One region of the Ensifer canadensis genome, then DNA from elsewhere that is predicted to be linked to it. Evidence: riboswitches for the same ligand, from Rfam matches in the RefSeq annotation. Region 1 holds a riboswitch; each other region holds the start of a gene.
The links. A riboswitch is a leader RNA that binds a small molecule or an ion and turns the genes downstream of it on or off. The one in region 1 is predicted to bind cobalamin.
Positions count from the first base shown of each region.

Region 2: it holds a riboswitch for cobalamin, as region 1 does, so the genes downstream of both, nrdH (glutaredoxin-like protein NrdH) here and J3R84_RS02575 (aromatic ring-hydroxylating oxygenase subunit alpha) in region 1, are expected to answer to the same signal.
Region 3: it holds a riboswitch for cobalamin, as region 1 does, so the genes downstream of both, J3R84_RS11855 (CbtB domain-containing protein) here and J3R84_RS02575 (aromatic ring-hydroxylating oxygenase subunit alpha) in region 1, are expected to answer to the same signal.
Region 4: it holds a riboswitch for cobalamin, as region 1 does, so the genes downstream of both, bluB (5,6-dimethylbenzimidazole synthase) here and J3R84_RS02575 (aromatic ring-hydroxylating oxygenase subunit alpha) in region 1, are expected to answer to the same signal.

Region 1 covers NZ_CP083370.1:537,962-543,735, forward strand. The annotation lists gene J3R84_RS02560 (FAD-binding oxidoreductase) at 1-524, opposite strand, end outside; gene J3R84_RS02565 (L-threonylcarbamoyladenylate synthase) at 677-1,651, opposite strand; gene J3R84_RS02570 (DUF6656 family protein) at 1,738-2,337, opposite strand; cobalamin riboswitch at 2,654-2,855, shown strand; gene J3R84_RS02575 (aromatic ring-hydroxylating oxygenase subunit alpha) at 2,962-4,206, shown strand; gene J3R84_RS02580 (FAD-binding oxidoreductase) at 4,208-5,302, shown strand; gene J3R84_RS02585 (glycoside hydrolase family 25 protein) at 5,350-5,774, opposite strand, start outside.
Region 2 covers NZ_CP083371.1:470,036-475,809, reverse strand. The annotation lists gene metE (5-methyltetrahydropteroyltriglutamate--homocysteine S-methyltransferase) at 1-2,126, shown strand, start outside; gene J3R84_RS21815 (acyl-CoA thioesterase) at 2,123-2,923, shown strand; cobalamin riboswitch at 3,075-3,300, shown strand; gene nrdH (glutaredoxin-like protein NrdH) at 3,603-3,824, shown strand; gene nrdI (class Ib ribonucleoside-diphosphate reductase assembly flavoprotein NrdI) at 3,842-4,258, shown strand; gene nrdE (class 1b ribonucleoside-diphosphate reductase subunit alpha) at 4,228-5,774, shown strand, end outside.
Region 3 covers NZ_CP083370.1:2,435,033-2,440,806, reverse strand. The annotation lists gene J3R84_RS11870 (glucoamylase family protein) at 1-869, shown strand, start outside; gene J3R84_RS11865 ((2Fe-2S)-binding protein) at 866-1,729, shown strand; gene J3R84_RS11860 (CbtA family protein) at 1,805-2,599, opposite strand; gene J3R84_RS11855 (CbtB domain-containing protein) at 2,797-2,973, opposite strand; cobalamin riboswitch at 3,017-3,285, opposite strand; gene J3R84_RS11850 (TetR/AcrR family transcriptional regulator) at 3,284-3,976, opposite strand; gene J3R84_RS11845 (NAD(P)H-binding protein) at 4,080-4,910, shown strand; gene J3R84_RS11840 (anthrone oxygenase family protein) at 4,907-5,386, shown strand; gene J3R84_RS11835 (SDR family NAD(P)-dependent oxidoreductase) at 5,433-5,774, opposite strand, start outside.
Region 4 covers NZ_CP083370.1:1,654,284-1,660,057, forward strand. The annotation lists gene J3R84_RS08095 (acyl-homoserine-lactone synthase) at 1-443, shown strand, start outside; gene J3R84_RS08100 (DUF2865 domain-containing protein) at 631-1,701, shown strand; gene bluB (5,6-dimethylbenzimidazole synthase) at 1,610-2,401, opposite strand; cobalamin riboswitch at 2,447-2,655, opposite strand; gene J3R84_RS08110 (SDR family oxidoreductase) at 2,733-3,554, opposite strand; gene J3R84_RS08115 (phytanoyl-CoA dioxygenase family protein) at 3,646-4,839, opposite strand; gene J3R84_RS08120 (LacI family DNA-binding transcriptional regulator) at 4,940-5,774, shown strand, end outside.

The sequences.
Region 1 (5,774 bases):
ACTTCGAGGCCGAGGCAAAGCTGGCGCATGTTGCCATAGGCTAACACTGCGGTGCCGCCGGCATTGGTCGAGAGGTTGCCGCCGATGCGGGCCGAGCCTTCCGACCCGAGCGACAGCGGAAACAGTCGATCGTTATCATCGGCCGCCTTCTGGATATCGGCAAGGATGCAGCCGGCGTCGGCAACGATGACATTGCCGACGGGGTCGATGTCGCGAATCCGGTTCAGCCTCTGCAGCGACAGGACGATATCGGCCTTGCCCTCGCGCGGGATCTGACCCGCCACATGGCCGGTGTTACCGCCTTGTGGAACGATTGCCGTTCGGGTCGCGCTTGCAAGCTTCATGATGCGCGACACCTCCTCGACCGAACCGGGGCGAAGCACCATCGGGGTGGTGCCCTTGTAGAGCCCGCGGGATTCGATGAGGTAGGGCGCGAGGTCCGCCGGGTTCGTCAAGGCATTGGCGCTGCCGACGATGTCGATGAAGGAGGCGATCAGTTCGGGAGAGGGGAGCGTCGTCGTCATGGCCCTGCCTTCGCAAATGCGCCCGACGGCGCTACTGCATAATTCCTTAAATCGGAATCGAATTAAGGACAAAATTATGCAGCGGGTTTAGAGCGTTACAGCGTCCTTTGCGCGTCATATTTGACGCACGGCGCTGTAAAAGTGCCTGTCGGTCAGTCTCTGGGGGCGGCAGCACGCTGCAGCCGGTCGAGGATCGCCTCTCCCAACCCTTCCGAAGGGATGGGGCCGAAGGCGATGGTTGCGGAGCCGCTGGCATCCGCCCTCTTCATATAGTCGAAAAGATTGGCAGCTGCCTCGCGCAGGCTGCCTGCCGGGCTGAGGTCGAGTACGATCGCGGCGTGCTCTTCGCCGGGGAGCGACGCATTGCCGAACCGGATCAGCGCTTCTCCCGGACGCACGTCGGCGGCGTCGAGCCGGACAGCTGCGCCCGGCGCGTAGTGCGAGGCGAGCATGCCCGGGGCCTCGATAGTCGCTCCGGCGCTCTGCGGCCTCGAGACGGTAAGGCCGGTCAGCCTTTCGATTTCGAAGACGTCGAGACCGCCCGGACGCAGCAGGCGCAGCGCGCCGTCCTCGACCTTGATGATCGTCGATTCAAGCCCGATCTCCGCAGAGCCGGCGTCGAGAATGAGCTTGAGGCGCGGCCCGAGATCGGCTTCCACATGGGCAGCGCTTGTGGGACTGATCTTGCCCGACGTATTGGCGCTCGGTGCGGCGAGCGGGCGGCCGAAGCGGGCAATCACCCGACGTGAAAAGCCATCAGGCATGCGGATGCCGAGCGTGTCGAGGCCGGCCGAGGCAAGCGCGTGCACGGTGCTTGTTGTGCGCTGGGGCAGGATCAACGTCAGCGGGCCGGGCCAGAACGCTTCGGCCAGGCGCCGCGACAACGAATCGAATGTCACATGGGCTTCAGCCATCGCCATGTCTGACACATGCGATATCAGTGGGTTGAAGCGTGGACGCCCCTTCATCTCATAAATACGGCTGATCGCATCGGGATTGGTGGCGTCCGCTGCCAGGCCGTAGACCGTCTCGGTCGGAATCGCGACGGGCTCGCCTTCGGCAAGCACCGCACAGGCACGCTCGATCGCCCGTTCCGGCTCGGTCCGTGTATCGATGATTTCGGCCATGTCGCTTCCGTTTCCCTTTCCGAGGCTTCCTTAAAGGAGCCACGGTGAAAACAGAACGATTTTCTTCAGGCAACCGGGTCTGCGCTTCAGAGGCTGCGAATGATGCGCTTCAATGCCTCGTCGCGCGCGCCGAGCATCAGCACGTTCTTGAGCGCGACTTTCGGGTCGTCGGTACGAAAGAGCAGCCCGTTGTCGCGAACGCTGCGATTGATGGTCATCTGCCCCTCTGGCGCATCGGGCTCGATGGCAACGGCGAAGTACATTCGGGAATAGCCGGTCTGGATGCGTTCGAAGAAGTGTTTCTCGTCGCCGAGGTCACAGAAGAAGTTGGCGAAATAGAACGACCAGGTGACGTCCTTGGACGGGGCGAGATGTGTTCTCGCCGCCGTGACATGGCAATAGCCGAGATGCGGCCGACCGGTGAGCGTGCGGTGGAAGATCATCTTGGGAAACTGGATCGAGGTATGGAAGCCGTTCATCCGCTTGTGCGTCGTTTCGCCGGCGGTCGTCAGCTTGTGGGCGGTGCGCTCGGCAACCTCGTCATAGCTCAGATAACGCCGCTCGCGCTGCGACCATTGACGCCTTTCTATGCGGCCGGTGCGCAGGAACTCGGTGTGGACCGCTGTCTTCGGAGCGATCGTTGGCAGCTTCTCGGCTGCGGCGTCGTAGTATTTGAGCTTTGCCATGAACTTCAATGCGCTGTTTGCCGGTTCGGCCGGTTTCTCCGTCAGGCGACGCTAATGCATTATGGTTAATGGAAGATTTCACTCGCGTCGGTGGGCCTTGCCCCGCGTCACGGGAAGACATGTCGCAAAATGGCGAAGGATCCGCGCTTTCTCGCAAGCCTTGCCGGAAAAAGCGACAATTGCTCAATCCTTGAGCTATCCTATTGTTTACAATGAAAAATGATCAATCACAGGGCGTTTGGTGCGCTTGATGTGCTGTGTCGTCTTTCTGGAATCGGATGTCGTTAATCGGCAGCTACGACGATGGCTTCCGCGATTAGATATGCCTACTCAAGGTGCTGTCTTTTAGGGAAGGCGGAGAATTGGGAAGCCGGTCAAAACCCGGCGCTGCCCCCGCAACGGTGGTGGAGCGAAAGCCACGGCACAAAGCCACTGGACGGTTCCGTCCGGGAAGGCGCCGGGCTGGTCCTTGCGGACGGCTCCTGAGCCCGGAAACCAGCCTTGACGCGAACAGACCGTAACGGGTTGCGGCGGGCAGCCGGATCGGAGCCGTCATCGCACAGGCAATGCGCCCGTGCGGGTTCCAGTCCTGCCTCTCCGAAACAAGGCGAACGAGGACAGGACATGGACATCAAGGGCGATATGCTCCGCAAGCTGAAGGGTCGACGCGACGGCTACAGCCTCGACCGGGCCTTCTACATCGACCCCGACTACTACAGGCAGGATCTCGAAAGCATCTGGTACAAGGACTGGTTGTTCATCGGCCACGACTGCGAGATCCCGCGTGCCGGTAACTATTTCACCGTCCAGGTCGGCGATTATCCTGTCATTATCGTTCGCGACCGACAGGGCACGATCCGCGCCCTGCACAATTCCTGCCGTCATCGCGGTTCTCGCGTCTGCGCGCAGCACAAGGGCTCTTCGGCCAAGCTCGTCTGTCCCTATCACCAATGGACCTATGAGCTCGACGGCGCGCTGCTCTTTGCCCGCCAGATGGGCGAGGATTTCGACAAGGCGGCCCACGGCCTGAAGCCGATCCACTGCGAGACCGTCGGCGGTTACATCTTCATCAACCTGTCCGAGCAGCCGATGGATTTCGGCCCGTTCCGCGACATGGTCGCGCCCTATCTTGCGCCGCACCGCCTGGGTGAAACCAAGGTCGCCTTCGAAAGCACGATCATCGAAAAGGGCAACTGGAAACTCGTCTGGGAAAACAACCGGGAGTGCTACCATTGTGCCGCCAACCACCCCGAACTTTGCCGCACCTATCCCGAAGCGCCGACGGCGACCGGTGTGCAGGGCGCCAAGGATGATCCCGTCATTGCCGCGCATTGGGCGAAATGCGAAGCAGCCGGACTGCCGAGCGAGTTCCGGATGTCCGAGACCGGCCAGTTCCGCTCGGCGCGCATGCCGTTGATCGACGACGCCGAGAGCTACACCATGTCCGGCGCCCGCGCCGTGCGGCGGCAACTGTCGGCAGACGTTAGCCAGAAGCATATCGGCACGCTCCTGCTCTTCCATTATCCCTCGACCTGGAACCATGTGCTGGCCGACCACGCCATCACCTTCCGCGTCCTGCCGCTCGGCCCGGAGCTGACGCAGGTGACGACCAAGTGGCTGGTCAACAAGGACGCGGTTGAAGGCGTCGACTACAATCTCGAGCAACTGACGCATGTCTGGACCGAGACCAACGATCAGGACCGCCAGATCGTCGAGGAGAACGCCTTTGGTATTCGCTCGCCGGCCTACCAGTCAGGCCCCTATTCGCCCGAACACGAAGGCGGCGTGATGCAGTTCGTCGAGTGGTATTGCAAGTTCATGGAACAGCGCCTGCAGGGCGAGGCTGCTCCGCTTTCCCGGGTCGCCTGACATGCAGATGGCATCCTCGTTCCATCATTTCGACGAGCTTCATGTCTGGATCGACAGGCAGAACATGCTCGAATGCACATCGGCCGTGATCGAGACCGCCGATGTGATGACCTTTACCTTCCGGGCGGAAAAGCCGGCCTGGTTCCGCTATCTGCCTGGGCAGTTCGTCACGCTCGAGCTGCCGGTCGCCGACGAGCCGGTCATGCGCACCTACACGCTGTCGTCGACGCCCTCCCGGCCGTTGTCGATCGCCGTCACCGTCAAGGCGCAAGCCGATAGCATCGGCACGCGCTGGATGTTCGATCACCTGAAGCCCGGCATGCGGCTGAAGGCGTTCGGTCCGCTCGGCGATTTCAGCTTCGTGCGCCATCCCGGCGAAAAATATCTCTTCATATCGGCAGGCTCCGGCGTCACGCCGATGATGTCGATGACGCGCTGGATGGCGGACTGCGTTCCCGAGACCGACGTCACCTTCATTTCCTGCGCCCGCCGGCCAGACGACCTTCTGTTCCGCTCGGAACTGGAAGTGCTGGCGCGCCAGATGTCCGGGCTAAACCTCGGCTTCGTGGTCGAGGGGCATGAGTCAAGGCACGGATGGCACGGGCTGCGCGGCCGCATCGACGGCGCCAAGCTGCCGCTGCTTGCACCCGACTTCATGGAGCGCACAGTGTTTTGCTGCGGTCCGGAGCCGTTCATGCGCGGCGTGCGCGAGTTGCTGAAGGCGGCCGGTTTCGACATGAGCCGCTATCACGAGGAAAGCTTCCAGCCGGCGGCAGCACCGGCAGCCGAGGAGATAGCAGTCAGGGCAGGGGCGGCAGCCGACGCCGAAGCGCAAGGCGCCAAGGTGGTCTTCACCATGAGCGGCAAGGAGATCGAGGCCAAGCCCGGCCAGACGATCCTGCAGGCGGCGCGGGCCAACGGCGTCAGGATCGGTGCGGCCTGTGAAGGCGGCATCTGCGGTACGTGCCGGGTGATGAAAGTCGCCGGCGAGGTCGAGATGAACCACAACGGAGGTATTCTCGACGACGAAATCGATGAGGGCTACATCCTCGCCTGCTGCTCGCGGCCGCTTGGAGATGTACAGATCGAAGCCTGACAATGCTTGATGGTCGCGGGGAGCGTGTTCTTTCCGCGACCGACCCGTCAGCGGCTGGCCGCGGCCGCCAGCCGCACGGCGCGGTCGTGCCGACCGAAATCGATCGACCCGGTCGCCATCATGTCGACGCCTTCGCCGGCGGCGCTGGCAGCTTCGGCGCGGCTGATAAGCAACGGCTGGCTTTCGATTTTCGCCGTCGCCTGGGCAGCGCTGGCGGCGCCGACCCCGTCGTCGGCTCTGGCAATGAGAACGAGCGGCAGTGCCTTTTCCGGCAACAGGGCGCCGCCGGCCCAGATCGGTCGCAAGGTGGCGCTGCTCATAGCCGCGACATTGACGTCGATGTCGTCAAGTGTACCGGGCACACGATAGGGACAGCGGCGTTTGCCGCAATTGATCCCTGACGAGAATTGCCACAGCGCATAGCTGTCCCAGTTGCCGATCGGAAACACATTGCGGATATCCGGCTTGTAGC
Region 2 (5,774 bases), on a different replicon from region 1:
TTGGTGCGGTGCCACCGGCCTATGGCTGGAAGGGCGGCCCGGTCGACCTCGACGCCTATTTCGCCATGGCGCGCGGTTCGACGACTGCCGCCTGCGCGTCCGGTTGCACGCATGGCGGGCCCGACGGGGGCAACCAGGCGCTGGAGATGACCAAGTGGTTCGACACGAACTACCACTACATGGTTCCGGAATTCGCGGAGGATCAGCGCTTCGAGCTGACGAGCAATGCGCCGCTTGACGCCTTCCTCGAAGCCAAGGCGCTCGGGCATGTCACCCGCCCTGTCGTCCTCGGCCCCGTCACCTTCCTGAAACTGGGCAAGGCGCTTGCCGGCGGATTCGACACCATCAATCTGATCGAGCGGCTGCTGCCTGTTTATACGAAGCTTTTCACCGAGCTTGGGGAAGCCGGCGTCGAATGGGTGCAGATCGACGAGCCATGCCTGGTGCTCGATCTCACTGAGCGGGAACGCCAGGCGCTGGCGCTGACCTACCAGACGTTCGCCTCGGAACTTCCGCAGTTGAAAATCATGCTCGCGACCTATTTCGGCGCGGTCAGTGACAACATGCCGACAGCCCTTTCGCTGCCGGTTGCCGGGCTGCATGTCGACCTCGTGCGGGCGCCGCAACAGCTCGACTTGCTACTTCAGACGGTACCGGCACAGCTTGTGCTGTCGCTCGGCGTCGTCGATGGCCGCAATGTGTGGCGTACCGATCTTGCCGGCCTCTTCCGCCGGCTGCAGCCGTTGATCGAGGCGCATGGCCGCGATCGTATCGAGCTTGCACCATCGTGCTCGCTGCTGCATGTGCCAATCGACCTCGATCTCGAACGAGCGCTCGATCCGGAGCTCGTCTCCTGGCTTGCCTTCGCCCTGCAGAAGCTGGACGAACTCAGCCTGCTTGCCCGCGCATTCGAGCCGGGCCTGGCCAATCCCGAGCAGGTCTTTGCAAAATCGATTGCTGCGGTCGAGGCACGGCTGACCTCGCTCAAGGTCCACGATCCACTCGTTGCCGGACGCTTGAAGAACCTGACGGCAGCAGACAGCCGCCGTCAATCGAGTTTTGCAACGCGCCGGCGGCGGCAGGAAGACAGGCTGGCACTGCCGCTCTTCCCGACGACGACGATCGGCTCCTTCCCGCAGACGTCAGAGGTGCGCCAGGCACGATCGCTGCATGCCAAGGGCGAGCTCAGCTATGTCGACTACCTCGCCTACCTGCGCCAGGAGACGGAGAAGGCCGTGCGCTGGCAGGAGGAAATCGGCATCGAGGTGCTGGTGCACGGCGAATTCGAGCGCAACGACATGGTGCAGTATTTCGGCGAGCAGCTCTCCGGCTATGGGTTCACTCAGAGCGGTTGGGTGCAGAGCTACGGCTCGCGCTACGTACGCCCGCCGATCATCTTCGGCGATGTCTCGCGCCCGAACCCGATGACGGTCGATTGGGCAACCTATGCGCAGTCGCTGACGGACAAGCCGATGAAGGGCATGCTCACCGGCCCGGTGACGATGCTGCAATGGTCGTTCGTGCGCGACGACCTGCCCCGGTCGATCGTATGCCGGCAGATCGCACTGGCGCTGCGCGACGAAGTCACCGACCTGGAAACGGCCGGTATCGCCGTGATCCAGATCGACGAACCGGCGCTGCGCGAGGGACTGCCACTGAGACAGGCCGATCGAAAGGCCTATCTCGACTGGGCGGTCGAGTGCTTCCGCATCAGCGCCTCCGGCGTCGGTGACGAAACCCAGATCCACACCCACATGTGCTACTCGGAGTTCAACGACATCATGGCGGCGATTGCGGCAATGGATGCCGATGTCATCTCCATCGAAACCTCGCGCTCGAAGATGGAGCTGCTCGGCGCCTTTATCGATCAGGCCTATCCGAACGAGATCGGCCCCGGCGTCTACGACATCCACTCGCCGCGGGTACCCACTGTCAACGAGATGGTGCATCTGATCGAACAGGCGACCGACGGTCTGACGCCGGCGCAGATCTGGGTCAATCCGGATTGTGGGCTGAAAACAAGGCGGTGGGAGGAAGTTCGCCCGGCGCTCGTCAACATGGTCGCGGCGGCGCAAACGCTGCGCCAATCCTTCACTGCCGGCCGGCAAGAGGCCACAAACGCATGACGGACGATAGCAATATCGAGAAGGCGCCGGGGGAAACCCCGGCGCCCGCCACCTTGATCGACATCGTCTTTCCCGGCGACACCAATCACCACGGCACGCTCTTCGGCCGTGCGGGCCTCGCACTCATGGACCGGACCGCCTTCATCGTCGCCACGCGCCACGGCCGCGTTCCCTTCGTCACCGCCTCCTGCGATCGCGTCGACTTCCGCGGCCCCGCCCACATCGGCCATATCGTCAGCTGCAGCGGCCGCCCGATCCGGGTCGGGCGGCGTTCGATGGTCGTCGAAGTCGATATGATCGCGGAAGATCTGACGGCCGGCACCCGCGATCTGTGCGCCCGCGGCCAGTTCACCATGGTCGCGATGCCGGAGGGCAAGGGCGCCGGCTGGTCGTTGCCTTCTCTCGACACCGATGCGATCGGAGCGCCAAAAGACGATGCCGTGCGCATGGTCGATATCGTCTATCCGGATCAGGCCAACAGCTTCGGCGCCATGTTTGGCGGCGACGCGCTGGCGCAGATGACCAAGGCCGCCTTCGGCGCGGCGACACGGGCGAGCCGCAAGACGACAGTGCTCGCCTCCTGCCAGCGCATCGATTTCAAGCACCGGATCACCGTTGGCTCGATCATCGAGCTTGTCGCCAGGATTGTGCGCACCGGACGGAGCTCGACGACGGTCGATGTCGAATTGTGGTCAGAGGATTTGACGGGAGCGAAACAGACCCTGACTGCCCATGGCGCCTTCATCATGGTGGCAGTCGACGGGGACAATCGTCCTGTTCCCGCCTTCGCGGCTTGAGGATTTCAGCAGAGCTGTCAATGACGGCTCTCCATCCACAGGCTTCGCCGACACTTGTCGTTTACTCCCCGCTATCCACACCCGAAAAAATATTGTCCGCCTCCCAGGTGGCTTCGACATGGAACCTATTGACGCAATTTTCCCGACATATACTATATCTAGTGTTCGAGGTTCTCCCGATTCGCAAGGATTGGGAGCGAAGATGGGAATACGGTGCCGTCGTAGCGATTTCGCTTGGCTAAGCCGTGGCTGCCCCCGCAACTGTAAACGGCGAGCAACTGTCCAGCATTCGGCCACTGAAGCATGATGCTTCGGGAAGGTCCGGACAGAAGCACCGACCCGTGAGCCAGGAGACCTGCCTCGATCGATAAACGTCCACGGGCGGGGTGTCCGGAGAGGTCAGAGGTGTGCATGGGGCAGGATGAAACCTGCCTGATCGTCTCGACGTCTCCCCGGAAGCGCCGTCTTCAACTTCGGGGTGAAGTCATGTCCGCGTCATCGAATTCCTATCATTCGCCAATGAAGAGGCGCGGGAAGCCGCGAATCTGACGAACAACCGCGCCCGGGTCTTCTCGACCCGAGCAAGCGGTCATCCTGCCAGTCCTGCATTTCGCCGGATCGCTTGTGCGTATCCGCATGCCTTTTCATGCCCAGATCCAGCCGACCAAACGAGGAAGAAATGAACGTCACCGTCTACAGCAAGCCCGCCTGCGTCCAGTGCACCGCAACCTATCGCGCGCTCGACCGCCAGGGCGTCAATTACGAGGTGATCGACATTTCGGTCGACCAGGACGCGTTCGAGACGGTCAAGGGCCTTGGCTACATGCAGGTTCCCGTCGTCATCGCCGGTCCGGAGCACTGGGCAGGCTTCCGCCCCGACAAGATCAGCGCACTGTCCTGAAGCCGAGGTACGGCGCGATGGGGCTGATCGTCTATTTTTCCACCCGCTCGGAAAACACCCATCGCTTCGTCGGCAAGCTCGGCCTGCGCGCCAGACGCATTCCCGTCAGCGCGGCCGACGCGCCGCTCGACGTGCACGAACCCTATGTGCTCGTCGTCCCGACCTATTGCGGCGACGACGGCCGGGGCGCCGTGCCCAAACAGGTGATCCGCTTTCTCAACGATGCGGACAACCGCTCCCACATCCGCGGCGTGATTGCCGCGGGCAACAGCAATTTCGGCGCGACCTACGGGATCGCCGGCGACGTGATCTCGGCCAAGTGCCAGGTGCCCTATCTCTACCGGTTCGAACTGTTGGGAACCGATGAGGACGTCGCCAATGTCAAAAACGGGATGGAACGATTTTGGACGTCTCAACACTCGAACGCCCCTTGAAGGCGACGGAATCGGCGCTCGATTACCACGCGCTGAACGCCATGCTGAACCTCTATGACGAGGACGGCCGGATCCAGCTCGACAAGGACCGGTTGGCGGCAAAGCAGTACTTCCTGCAGCACGTCAACCAGAACACCGTGTTCTTCCATAACCTGCGCGAAAAACTCGATTACCTCGTCACCGAGGGCTACTACGAGCAGGAGGTTCTCGACCAGTATTCGTTCAACTTCGTGCGCGACCTGTTCGATCACGCCTATGACAAGAAGTTCCGTTTCCCGACCTTTCTCGGCGCCTTCAAATATTACACCAGCTACACGCTGAAGACCTTCGACGGGAAGCGCTACCTCGAGCGCTACGAGGACCGGGTCTGCATGGTGGCGCTGACGCTGGCGCGCGGCGACGAGGCGCTGGCGCGCGACATGGTCGACGAGATCATCTCCGGTCGCTTCCAACCGGCGACCCCGACCTTCCTCAACGCCGGCAAAAAGCAGCGCGGCGAGCTCGTCTCCTGCTTTCTGCTGAGGGTCGAGGACAACATGGAATCGATCGCGCGCGGCATTAATTCGGCGCTACAATTGTCGAAGCGCGGCGGCGGCGTGGCGCTGTCGCTTACCAACATCCGCGAGGCCGGCGCCCCGATCAAGCAGATCGAAAACCAGTCGTCCGGCATCATTCCCGTGATGAAGCTGCTGGAGGATTCGTTCTCCTACGCCAACCAGCTTGGCGCCCGCCAGGGTGCCGGCGCCGTCTATCTCAACGCCCACCACCCCGACATCATGCGTTTCCTCGACACCAAGCGGGAGAACGCCGACGAGAAGATCCGTATCAAGACGCTGTCGCTGGGCGTCGTCGTTCCCGACATCACCTTCGAACTCGCCAAGAACAACGAGGACATGTACCTGTTCTCGCCCTATGACGTGGAGCGCGTCTACGGCGTTGCCTTCACCGACATCTCGGTCACGGAAAAATATCGGGAAATGGTCGCCGACAGCCGGATCCGCAAGAAGAAGATCAAGGCGCGCGAGTTCTTCCAGGTGCTGGCCGAAATCCAGTTCGAGTCGGGCTATCCCTACATCATGTTCGAAGACACGGTGAACCGCGCCAACCCGATCGCCGGCCGCATCACCATGAGCAACCTCTGCTCAGAAATCCTCCAGGTCAGCGAAGCCAGCGAGTACAATGACGACCTGTCCTACAAGCACCTGGGCAAGGACATCTCCTGCAATCTCGGCTCGCTGAATATCGCCGCCGCGATGGATTCGTCCGATTTCGGCAAGACGATCGAGACATCGATCCGGGCGCTGACCGCGGTCTCCGACATGAGCCATATCGCCTCGGTTCCCTCCGTCGAGAAGGGCAATGACGACAGCCATGCGATCGGCCTCGGCCAGATGAACCTGCACGGCTATCTCGCCCGCGAACGGGTCTATTACGGTTCGGACGAAGGCGTCGATTTCACCAACATCTACTTCTACACGGTGACCTACCACGCCATCCGCGCCTCCAACCGCATCGC
Region 3 (5,774 bases), 1.9 Mb from region 1:
CGCTTGCGGATAAGCTCTATGCCCGGGTGGATTGGCGCTGGGCGCTCGGCCGTGGCGAGATACTGACGATGGGCTGGCGACCGCCCGGGCGGTTTCTTAAGTATCGATGGCAGGGCTACAGCGAGGCACTGCTGCTCTACGTGCTCGCGCTCGGCGCGCCGCACCATGCAATCGGCCCGGAGCACTACCGCGAATTCACGGCCGCCTATGCGTGGACCACGGTCGACGGTGCGCCGCATCTGCAGGCCGCGCCTTTGTTCGTCCATCTCTTTCCGCAAGCCTGGTTGGACCTTCGCGGCATTGGCGATGCGCCGATGCGTGACGAGGCGACTGATTATTTCGACAATACCTGCCGGGCGATCGCGCTGCAGCGAGCCCATGCCGAGCGCAATCCCGGCGATTTCGCCGGTTACGGCGGGGATATGTGGGGCCTCAGCGCCTGCGGTGGACCGGCGGGGCGGCAGCGGCTTGTCGATGGGCGTTGGCAGCGGATGCTCGGCTATGCGGCGCGCGGCGCGCCCGGTGGTCCTGACGATGGCACGCTGGCACCTTGGGCACCGGTTGCCTGTCTGCCTTTCGCTGCCGATGCGTCGCAGTCGGCACTCGCCGAGCTCGAGAACTGTTACCCGGACATTCTGTGCGAGAGCCGGTTTCCCGGCGGGTTCAATCCGAGCCTGCCCGGTGTGGGCCCGGAGGGTTGGGTCGACGACCGCGTGGTCGGGCTTGACCAGGGGCTTGTCGTGATGATGATCGAGAATGCCAGAAACGGTTTCGTCTGGGAGCTGACGCGCAGCATTCCGGCCATACGGCGCGGATTGCAGCGGGCGGATTTTCGCGGCGGCTGGCTTGAGACCAGGGAGACGGCATGAGCTTGGGCCACGAGCGGCAGGACGAGCGCCCGGCGGAGGACGAGGCGGACGCGGCGTTGCGCCAGAGCGCCCTTGGCGTTCTCGCGCACCTGCAGTCGTCTTTCCCCGAAGTGGGCTTTTCGCTCGGGGCCGCCGGCGACGTATTTCTTCCCGAGGCGCGGTTCTGGGTGGAGGAGGGCGTCGGGCTTGAAGACAGCCTTGCCTATCAGGATCGCTTTGCCGAGGGCATGGACGACAAGATCCGCGCCGCCCATCTGATTGCCTTTTACAGCAACCAGCTCACGCTCGCGCTTGGCGGCCTCTATCTCGGTGGGGGCATCGTGGCAGCCGTTCGCGGCCTTCGCTTCGAAGAATTTTCGCGGGCCTATGGCGAACGGCTTGTCGCGGCCAAGCGGTTTCATTTCAGCCTTGCCTTGCCCGCAGCCGGGGATCATGCCCCGGCGACTGCGGACGTCTTCGGCGAAACCTTCGCTGCGCATCTGGCGCCGATCGTCGTCATGTTGAAGCGTCGCACCGGCCTGTCCTCGGGCGCGCAATGGCGGCTTGCGGCGGATTCGCTTGCCGGTGGGTTCCTGGAGATCGGCCGCGTCCTCGGCGACGAGGAGACCGCGATGGCGAGGGCGCTGGCGATCGTCAAGCGCGCGGGTACGTCGCTATTTTCCGACAAGCTCCGTTACGAGGACATCGTGATCGAGATCGGCGGCAATCATGCGCTGTCGCGCACCTATCGCCTGCGCGGCGGCTGCTGTCTCTATTATCGAACGGAAGGTGGCAGCTTCTGCGACAGTTGCGTGATGCTGGCGCCGGACGACCGCCGCGCGCGGTTGCAGGCGCATCTGCTGGCATTGCAGGCGCGCTGAGACATCTCGACGACAAAGCCCCTGATATCGGCGATATCAGGGGCTCCGGGTTGATGGCGAAATCTGGCCGGTCTGTTACGCCTTGGCGAAACGATCGTTGATGAAGCCCGACACGACGCCGAGAACAATCCAGAACGCGAGCGTGGTGGCAAGGGCTGCCACGGCGAATTCAGCGCCGAGCACGGCCGGCACATTGCTGGAGATGTCCGACGGTTGCGGCGCGCCATAGACATGCGGTGCCGCGATCAGCACGAGGCCGATGATCTTGGCGGCGATCTCTTGCCGCAAGACCAGCAGATAGAGACCGGCGGCAGACAACAGCACGGTTGCACCCCACCAGACCTGGCGGTCGCCGAGTTCCGCGGCCGGGAAGCCCGGCAGTTCCGGCGGCAGACCGATTGCCGGCAGCATGTGCACGGCAAGCCAGCCGCAGGCGCCCCAGAGCGCGCCGTTCCTGAGCGTGATCGGGTAGCCGATGACGAGGCTGACGCCGGCGAGCAGCAGCGCGAAGCCGGAGCCGGTCACCAGATTGGCGATCAGCGTGCCGGAAAAGCGGCTCATGCCGAACATGATGCCGCCTTCCTCGTGTTCGCCCTCATGGGCGTAGGCAGGCGTGATCGGCGACAGGGCGTCAAGCAAAGCGCCAATCGGCGAAACCGCCTTCAGCGACGAATGCTGGTCGTGGTTTGCTGCGGCCGGATCGGCCGTTCCCGGCTGAACGGCTGGTTGTTCGCCGGCGGCCGGTGCCTCGCCTTCGAATTCTTCCGCGTGCAGGATCAGCGGTACGACGCGCAGTTCCTGGGCGCCGGTCATGAAGACACCGGCAATCAATCCAGCCACGATCGCGGCCAGAAGCGTTCTGACAATCATTTTCGATATCCCTCGATATCGGCGCGCCATGCATCTGGCAGGCAGCGCCGTGTCCCACTGGCAAATATGCGAACGGCTCCGTCCGGCAGATCTTCAATCTGCATCAGACGCGAGCAAACGCGTCCGGCTGTCTGCCGGAAGCGTTTTTGTCCGCAGCTATGTCGATGCGGAACGCAAGTCGCGTCCCGGAACATCGCTTAGTGGCAGGGGAAGCCATAGGAGTGGCGGGTGTCGTGCGCGGTATCGTGCAGCACGGCCGAGTTCGCCAGGCCTGCGCCGAAGACGAGGAAGCCGCCGATGAGGAGCGCGATGATACCTGCGGTCAGACGATCGCTGAGGGAGAGCGGAATGCTCGAAACTGTAGATGTAGCCATGACAACCTCCGTGATGGCGTCGGGATCTTTCCCGGTTTGGGCCCTATGCCCGCATCGACTGGCAGGTTTCCTGGCTCAGGACGTCGGGTGAGATCACCCTGGATTTGCCTCGCCTTCCCAGAGCAAGGGCCGCCCTCTCGCGGTCTTGTCTCCAGTGGCTTCTTCCGGATCGCTCCGGAACGGCGCATTCACGTCGCTCTACAGTCGCGGGGTCGGCCGTGATTTGAATGCCCAGCATGGGTCCATCCGTCACGTTCCCGTTTACTCCCGAAACGCGTTCGCGTTGCGGGAACCAATCGATCCACGATGATTAGGATCGCACCCCGGAGATGTCAATTAGACTTGCGCCGCCGCCCGGTCCATCCGCGACAAAATCACGAAGGATCATGCGTTTATAGGCTTCGACGATCTGGTCGCCCTCTGCTCTGGTGACGGAGACCGCAAGCCGCATCGTGCAATCGCCGAGATGCATGATCAAAAAGGCGGCGCTGTCGATCGTTTCGCGCGGCGTGTCGGGCGCAAACCGAGCCCAGACGTCGGCCAGAAGCTGGCCGCCGGCACGGCTTTGCAAAAGGTCGATCTCGCGCAGCGCCTTGTCGGCCTGCATCGCTGACCAGATGTCGCGCATCACAGGCTCGGCCAGGAACATATCGTAATAGATGTCGAACAGCATGGAGAAGGCGTCACGCAGTTCCGAGATCGACGTCACCTTGGCAAGCTCGGCCCCGATGCATTCATTGCAGACCGCATTGTAGCGCTCGGCCAGCGTGCGCACGATCGCCGCCTTGTCGGGGAAGTACTGGTAGAGGGAGCCGATCGAGATTCCAGCCTTTTCAGCGACTTCGCTCATGCGCATGGCGTCGCTGCCCTTCTCCTGGATGATCGCCGTGGCGCAGGAAAGGATGTGCTCGACGCGCTCGCGGCTGCGCTTCTGGCTGGGCGTGCGGCGCAGCGCCGGCTCGTCGTCAGCGGGGATTGTGGAAGGGCTTGCATCGGGAATCATGAGTAATGCTCACATTTTGACTTGACTCCTAAAATACGAGGATTTATCACATTTGCAAATGTGAGAGATGCTCATGTTTTGCAATCAACCTCAGGAGGAAGCGATGACTGACAAACTCACACTGGTTCTGGGCGGTACGGGCAAGACGGGGCGGCGGGTGGCGGCCCGCCTTGAGGAGCGGGGTATCGCGGTGCGCATCGGCGCCCGTTCGGCATCGCCTTCCTTCGACTGGACGGATGAGGCGACCTGGGCGCCCGTGCTTGAAAATGTCGAGCGCATCTATATCAGCTACCAGCCGGATCTGGCGGTGCCGGGCGCCGTCGAAACCATCCGCAAATTCTCGAGGCTTGCCGTTCGCTCGGGCATCAAGCGGCTGGTGCTTCTGTCGGGGCGCGGCGAGGACGAGGCGGAAGCGGCCGAGCGCGAACTGCAGGCCTCCGGCGCCGACTGGACGATCATCCGGGCAAGCTGGTTCTTCGAGAATTTCAGCGAGGATTTTTTGACCGATTCCGTTCGCAGCGGATCGGTGTTCCTGCCGCCGGATGAGATCACCGAACCCTTCATCAGCACCGACGACATCGCCGACGTGGCAGTTGCAGCCCTTCTGGACGAGGGGCATGTCGGCAAGGTCTATGAGCTGACAGGCCCGCGGCTGATGACCTTTGCCCAGGCCGTGGCCGAGATCGCGACGGCTGCCAACCGCCGGATCGGCTATCAGTCCGTGCCGGTTGCCGACTTCACGGTGCAGTTGCGGGCCGACGGATTGCCTGATGACTATGTCGAACTCATCCGCTATCTCTTCACGTCGGTGCTCGACGGGCGCAATTCGCAAGTGACGTCCGATGTCGAGCGCGTGCTTGGGCGCAAACCGCGCGACTTCGCCGACTATGCCCGGGAGACCGCTGCAACTGGTGTCTGGAGTATCGCCGCATGATCCCGCTGATCCCCGCTCTGGCGTTTGCCGCCGCAATCGGCTCCGGCCTGATGGCCGGGCTGTTCTTCATCTTCTCGGTCTGCATCATGCAGGCTTTGTCGCGGCTGCCGGCGGAGCAGGGGATCGCGGCGATGAACGCCATCAACGTGGTGATCCAGAATCCGCTGTTCCTCAGTACCTTCATGGGCACGGCGCTTCTGGGGCTCGCGCTGGTCGTCGCGGCCTTCATCTGGGGCGGTAACGGCAGCCTGCTGCTGGCGGCCGGCGGCATCGCCTACGTCGCCGGCGTGCTGATCGTCACCATTATCTTCAACGTGCCGATGAACGATGCGCTGGCGGCTGCCACGTCTGGGCAGGCTGCCACCGAAATCTGGCAGCAGCACTACCTGACCGACTGGGTCTGGTGGAACCATGTGCGCACGATTTCCTCGATCGGCGCTCTGGCGCTGTTCATTCTGGGTTTTGCGCGCAGCTGAAGAGAACGACCGACGCGACCCTGTGAAGGTCCGCCGGTCGTTCATTTCAATCAACCAGCGAGCCGCAGGTGAGGTTGGCGATCGCGCCGGTCATGGCGCCCGCCCGGTCCGAGGCGACGAAGGCGGCATAGTCGGCGACCTCGTCGAGCCTCGGGAAACGGCCGAGCAATGTGCCGGACTTTGCCCGACCGTCGAGCATCTCCTCCACAGTGGTATCGAACCGGTCGGCAAACCCTTGAAAGACGGCGCGCGCATGCGAAGCTGGCAGTGCCTCGGGAATGGCATCCGGCCGCAGGCAGATGACGCGGATGCCATGGCTGCCGAGTTCGCCGGCGAGAATGCGCGAGAAGGTCTCGATGGCGCCGCAGGTGGTGCCGTAGCCGAGGAA
Region 4 (5,774 bases), 1.1 Mb from region 1:
CGCTGAGATTGCTGCCGACGCTCGGCCCCAACATGCTGGACGATACGTTCCCGATCCTGCTTGGCGACAACCCTGAGATCCGCAGCGCCTCGATCTGGGAATCGAGCCGCTTCTGCATCGACCCGGAGATTTCTCAGGACCGCGCCTCCAACCAGGTGACCGTCGCCGCCGCAGAACTGATGTGCGGTGTCGGCGAACTCGGGCTGGCCTCCGGCATCAGCCATATCGTCACGGTGACCGATGTCTTCCTCGAGCGGATGTTCCGCCGCATGGGTTGCCCCGGCGAGCGCATCGCTGACCCGCACCGGATCGGCTCGGTCTATGCCGTAGCGGTCGCCTGGGAAGTGACGCCGTCGCTGCTCAGCGCCATGAAGGCCGTAGCGGCGATCGAAGGCACGGTTCTTGAACGGCCGATGTCGCTGGAGACGGCACGCGCCGCCTGATCTCTAACGCTCCTTCCGTTCCTCCCACCGGACGGAGCTGTTAACGCAATGCGAGGCTTGTCGTTGCACCGGCGGCGACAAGCCTTATGATAGGGCTGAAACAGGAAGTGCCGACAGCGACCGAACCCGGACAACAAGGGTGGCGCCGTGCGGTTGCAGGAATGGACGTTCGCCCGTGTTCCGGAACATGAAAACCCTAGCCGCGGCGACCTTGCCGCTGCTTCTGGTTCTTGCCGATCAGGCGCTGGCCTCCAGCGTGTGCGACCGCCTGAACACTCGGCTCGCCGAACTGCCCGCCGCCATCGAAACTACGGCCGATACCCGCGATTATGCGAGCGCGATTTCCCGACAGAACATCGAATTGCGCCGGGCGCGCAACGATCGCCGACGCGCCGGCTGCGGCACAGGCAGCGTCGTCGTCTTCAACGGCGGCGACCCGGATATCTGCACAGACATCAACAGTCTGATCGCCGAGATGGAAGACAATCTGCGCATCCTCAAATCGGAGCGCCAGCAGCTGATGTCAGGCGATGGAGACGATACGCGCCGGCGCATCCTCGCCGCCCTCGAGATCAACGGTTGCTATGGTGGCAGCGAGGAATTTGCGACCGCCGACCCGGACGAGCCGGAAACGTACCGCAACATCCTGCGCGATCTGCCGCCGGACGAAAGCTACGGACCAATGCTGCGGGACGGCGAAATGGGCACCTACCCGCCGGAAAGCGGCGTCTATTCCGGCACGCTTCGCACCATGTGCGTGCGCACTTGCGATGGCGCCTTCTTCCCGATCTCGTCCGAGGCAAGCCCTGTGGACTTCGCCCGCGACGAGCAGGCCTGCCGCGCCCGCTGCCCGGGTGCCGAAACAGAACTATTTTTCCACGACCTGGCGACCGAGGAGAGCGACCAGATGGTCTCCGCCTCGACGGGACGCCCCTATAAAGAACTGCCAAACGCCTTTGCCTATCGGACGCGCGGCGTCGGCAAGCCGGGCATTTGCGGTTGCCAGATTCCAAAGATCGCGACGACGCCCAAGGCTTCCAGTGGCAACACTGGCAACAGCGAATCGTCGATCATCGTCATCGAGGGCAAGAAGGAAGCGGCCGCCCCTACCGCCAAGGCGGCTGCGGAGGAGCGCCCCTACGATCCCGCCAAGAGCAAGGTGCGGGTCATCGGGCCGACGTTCCTTCCCCAGGAGGAAACGTCGATCGACCTTCGCCATCCGAAGGGTCCGGGCTACCAGCCGGTTCAGAGCAACTGATCGCAGCGTCTGCCTTTCGGCAGGTTCCCCAGCCTTCCTCGAACACCAGCTCCTCCAGCGGCAGCCGCTGGCGCCAGCCCTTAACCGCAAGTTCCGGCTCCTGGTAAAGGCGATCGACATATCCGAGGCAAAGCCAGGCGACGATCACGACATGATCGGGAATGCCGAGGATCGCCTTGATCTCATTTTCATGAAAGATACTGACCCAGCCGACACCAACGCCTTCGGCGCGCGCCGCAAGCCAGAGGTTCTGCACGGCACAGACGGTGGAATAGAGATCCATCTGCGGGTTATGGGTGCGCCCGAGAACGACCGCTCCACCGCGCGTGCGGTCGCAGGTGACGCAGATGCTCAAGGGTGCCTTGCGGATCCCCTCCAGCTTCAGGGAGCGGTATTTCGCTTGGCGGTCGCCATCGAACATCAATGCCGCTTCGTCGTTGGCGCGGGAAAAGGCCTGCCATACCCGCTCGCGGGTTTCGGCCTGCCGGACCACGACGAAATTCCACGGTTGCATGAAACCCACCGATGGCGCCCGGTGCGCAGCATTGAGCAGGCGCATCACCACATCGTCAGGCAAGGGTTCGGCCAGGAACTGATCCCGCACGTCCCGGCGCGTTTCGATGGCTCGATAGACGGCTTCGCGCTCGTCGGATGAAAAGGCTTCTGCAGCCGCAAGGCCGCCATTAGCGTCAGTCAGCATCGTTCGATCCCCAACAATGCACAACCTTCCGCCGTCCGCGCGGATATCGGTCTATCTTGCCAGGCCGGTCTTCTGACTTCGGATCAACCGGCCGCCTCACCTTCCCAGATCACATGAAGATCCAGTGGCAAGATCTTGAGCAAGCTCAAAATCCCTAGAGGCAGTCGTCCCCGTCACAGCGTTGGGCACGTTCCGGAATAACACCGGATTCCCGATTCTCCCGCGTTGCGGGCACCTGACGGCGTCATAAGGGCACAGCCCACAGGGAATGACAAGCAAGTCCGGCGTCGCTTGCCGGTCACTCCACAGGGCCTCGCGACAGCGTCAGATGTCAGAGCGGCGCGACCGGATGCGGCGAGCCGTCATAGCCGCCCCACACCGACTGGTCGAAGCAGATGACCGACCCCGTCATCAGGCCGGACTCATCCGACGAGAGATAGGCGCAGGCACGCGCGACTTCCTTGGGGTCGACAAGCCGACCGAAGGGTTGGCTGGCGGCCGCCTTTTCGAGCCAGTCGTCTGCCGCCCCATGAAATTCGCGCTGGATGCGGTCTTCCCCTTCGGACGCCATCCAGCCGATATTGAGGCCATTGACGCGAATGCGGTTGCGCAGCAGCGCATAGGAGGTGTTCTTGGTCAGCGTCTCCAGCGCCCCCTTCGACGAGCAATAGGCGGCGATAAACGGCTGACCGGCCATCGCCGACATCGAGCCAATATTGACGATGGTGCCCTGCGTGCCCTCCCGCCGCATCAGCTTTACCGCTTCCTGCATCAGGAAGAACGGTGCGCGCACATTGACAGCGAACATCCGGTCGAACAGTTCGGGGCTGGTGTCCAGGATGGTGCCGCGATCGGTGATCGCCGCCGCATTGACCAGCGCATCGACGCGCCCGAATGTGGCGTCGCAGGCGCTGACGACCTTGCGCGCGTCCTCGACCTTTTCGAGGTCTGCCTCGACATAAAGTACCTGCGCGCCGGTTGCCTTGCGGATCTGCTCGGCCTTCGCTTCGCCCTTGGCAACGTTGCGTCCACAGATGACGACACCTTTAGCCCCACGTTCCGCAAACAGGTTGGCGATCGTTGCGCCCAGCCCCTGCGTCCCGCCGGTGACGATGGCGATCTTGCCGTCGAGACGGCCATATTGCTCGGTCATGAAAGTCCTCCCAGAATTGAAAGTGAGATGAAAACAGGGCGACCGGCCCCCGCCGCAGAACGCCGGGGACCGGAAAGATCGATTCTGCCGTTCAGCTCAGCTTGCGCTGTGCCTGCTCGCCAAGCGCGCTTCTGAAATCCGCATCGCTCCACCTGCCTGCCAGCGCCTCATGCATCAGTTGCGCCTGGGTCTTCGGCGCGAGACCGCCCAGCGGCGGATCGCGATCGAGATTGGTCGGGAAGGAATAGCCCTCGGCACAGGACGCAATCGCATTGGCCGCCTCATCGGCCGAAAGCGTGCCGGATGCCACGAGTGCGGTCAGCGCCGGGTAGAGGGCTGCACTCATCCTGGCGCGATCGACGGTCTCCATCGCCCTCCCGAAGGCCGAGGAGACCTGGAGCAGGTTGGCGACGCGCTTGATATCAGTCGAATGATTGCTGCCGGCCGCATGGAAGAGAGCCGGGTTGAAGAAGACGACATCGCCCTTTTCCAACGGCAGCTGCACGTGATGCTGGTCGAAATAGGCCCGGAACTCCGGACGTTTCAACGCGAGATAGCCGGGCACGTAGGTCTGGCTATAGGGAAGGAAAAGCGTTGGACCGCTCTCGATCGGCATGTCGCAATGGGCAACGGCACCTTGCAACGTCAGCACCGGCGACAGCCTGTGCACATGAACAGGATACTGCTCGATGACATCAGAGGTCTGGAATCCCAGATGATAGTCGCGATGGGCCGCCTGCGACGCGCCGCCGGGATTGACGCGATTGACCTGCGCCGTCAGCTGGTAGTTCGGACCAAGCCAGGCTTCGCTGACGAGCGCGATGATGGCGTTGGCGTAATAGGCGGCAAAGTTCTCAGGGCTTTTCAGGCAGTGTTTTTCGAGCGAATTCCAGATCCTGTCGTTAGCGCCGGGCTTGGCAAAGTGGTCGCCGCCGCCACTGTTGGTGCGGTGTTGCTCGTCGATGATGGCGTCAAAGATGCCGCTGGCCGCATCGATGACTGATGTGTCGGCATAGGCGTGCTTGAACACCGCCACCCCGGGCCCGGTTGCCAGCACCTCGCAGATTTCGGCCAGGGCAGCGCGGCGCCCCTCGGTCGTGGCGCAGGCGGCAACCAGGCTGGCGCTGTCATAGATCAGCACATTTTTCTCGCAGGCGAGCGCGTGTGGATAATCAGCAAGGTTCGTCTGCCGCTCCACCTCCGCACGGAACGCCTCGATGTCGCAGGCATCCTCGCTCAGCCACACACGGTCGAGGCGCTGGCGCGCCCTGTTGTCGGTCTTCATCTCGTTCCTCCTCAGAAACTTTCGATGTCCCGACTATAGGCGGCGTGAGATCGTGATATAGAGCAGGAATCCATCAAAAAACCATCAGGAGAGTTCGTCGTTGGCACATCCGTTTCTGGTCAAGGATATCGCCTTTCAGGCGGGACTCAGCACCGCGACCGTCGACCGCGTCCTGAATGAACGTCCCGGCGTGCGCCGGCAGACGGCAGCCCGCGTGCGAGCCGCCATCCGCGAGCTGGAGAAGCAGCAATCGGGATCGGAGATGCAAGGCCAGAAGCGCGCGATCGATATCGTGATGGAGGCGCCGGAGCGCTTCACCGAGGCGGTCAGGCAGGCGTTCGAAACCGAGGCGCCGACCTTCATGCCGACCACGTTTCGCTGCCGGTTCCATTTTGCCGAGATCATGCGGCCGCACGACATCGCGCAGCTGCTCGACCGCGTCCGCCTGCGTGGGACCGACGGCGTCGTGTTGAAGGCACCTGATGTGCCCGAAATCGTTGGCGCCGTCGCCCGCCTCGAACAGGCGGGAATTGCGGTCGTCGCGCTTGTCACCGATCTGCCGAACTCGGCGCGCACCGCCTATGCCGGGGCCGACAACCGCGCGGCCGGCGAGACGGCGGCCTATCTCGTGGGCGAACGGTTCGCCGGGCAGGCAGCAACCGTGCTCGTGACGATTTCGAGCAGCCGTTTTCGTGGCGAGGAGGAACGCGAAATCGGCTTTCGCCGGGTGCTCCGCGAGCACTATCCGGCGATCCGCATCGTCGAGATCAGCGAAGGCTACGGCAAGGACGCCGAAACCGGTGTTCTTGCAGCAAGAGCGCTTGCGACAGACGCCGACATCAATGCCGCCTATTCGATCGGCGGCGGCAACCGCGCCGTGCTGGCCGCCTTCGAGCGCCTCGGCCGCGACTGCAGCCTGTTCATCGCTCATGACC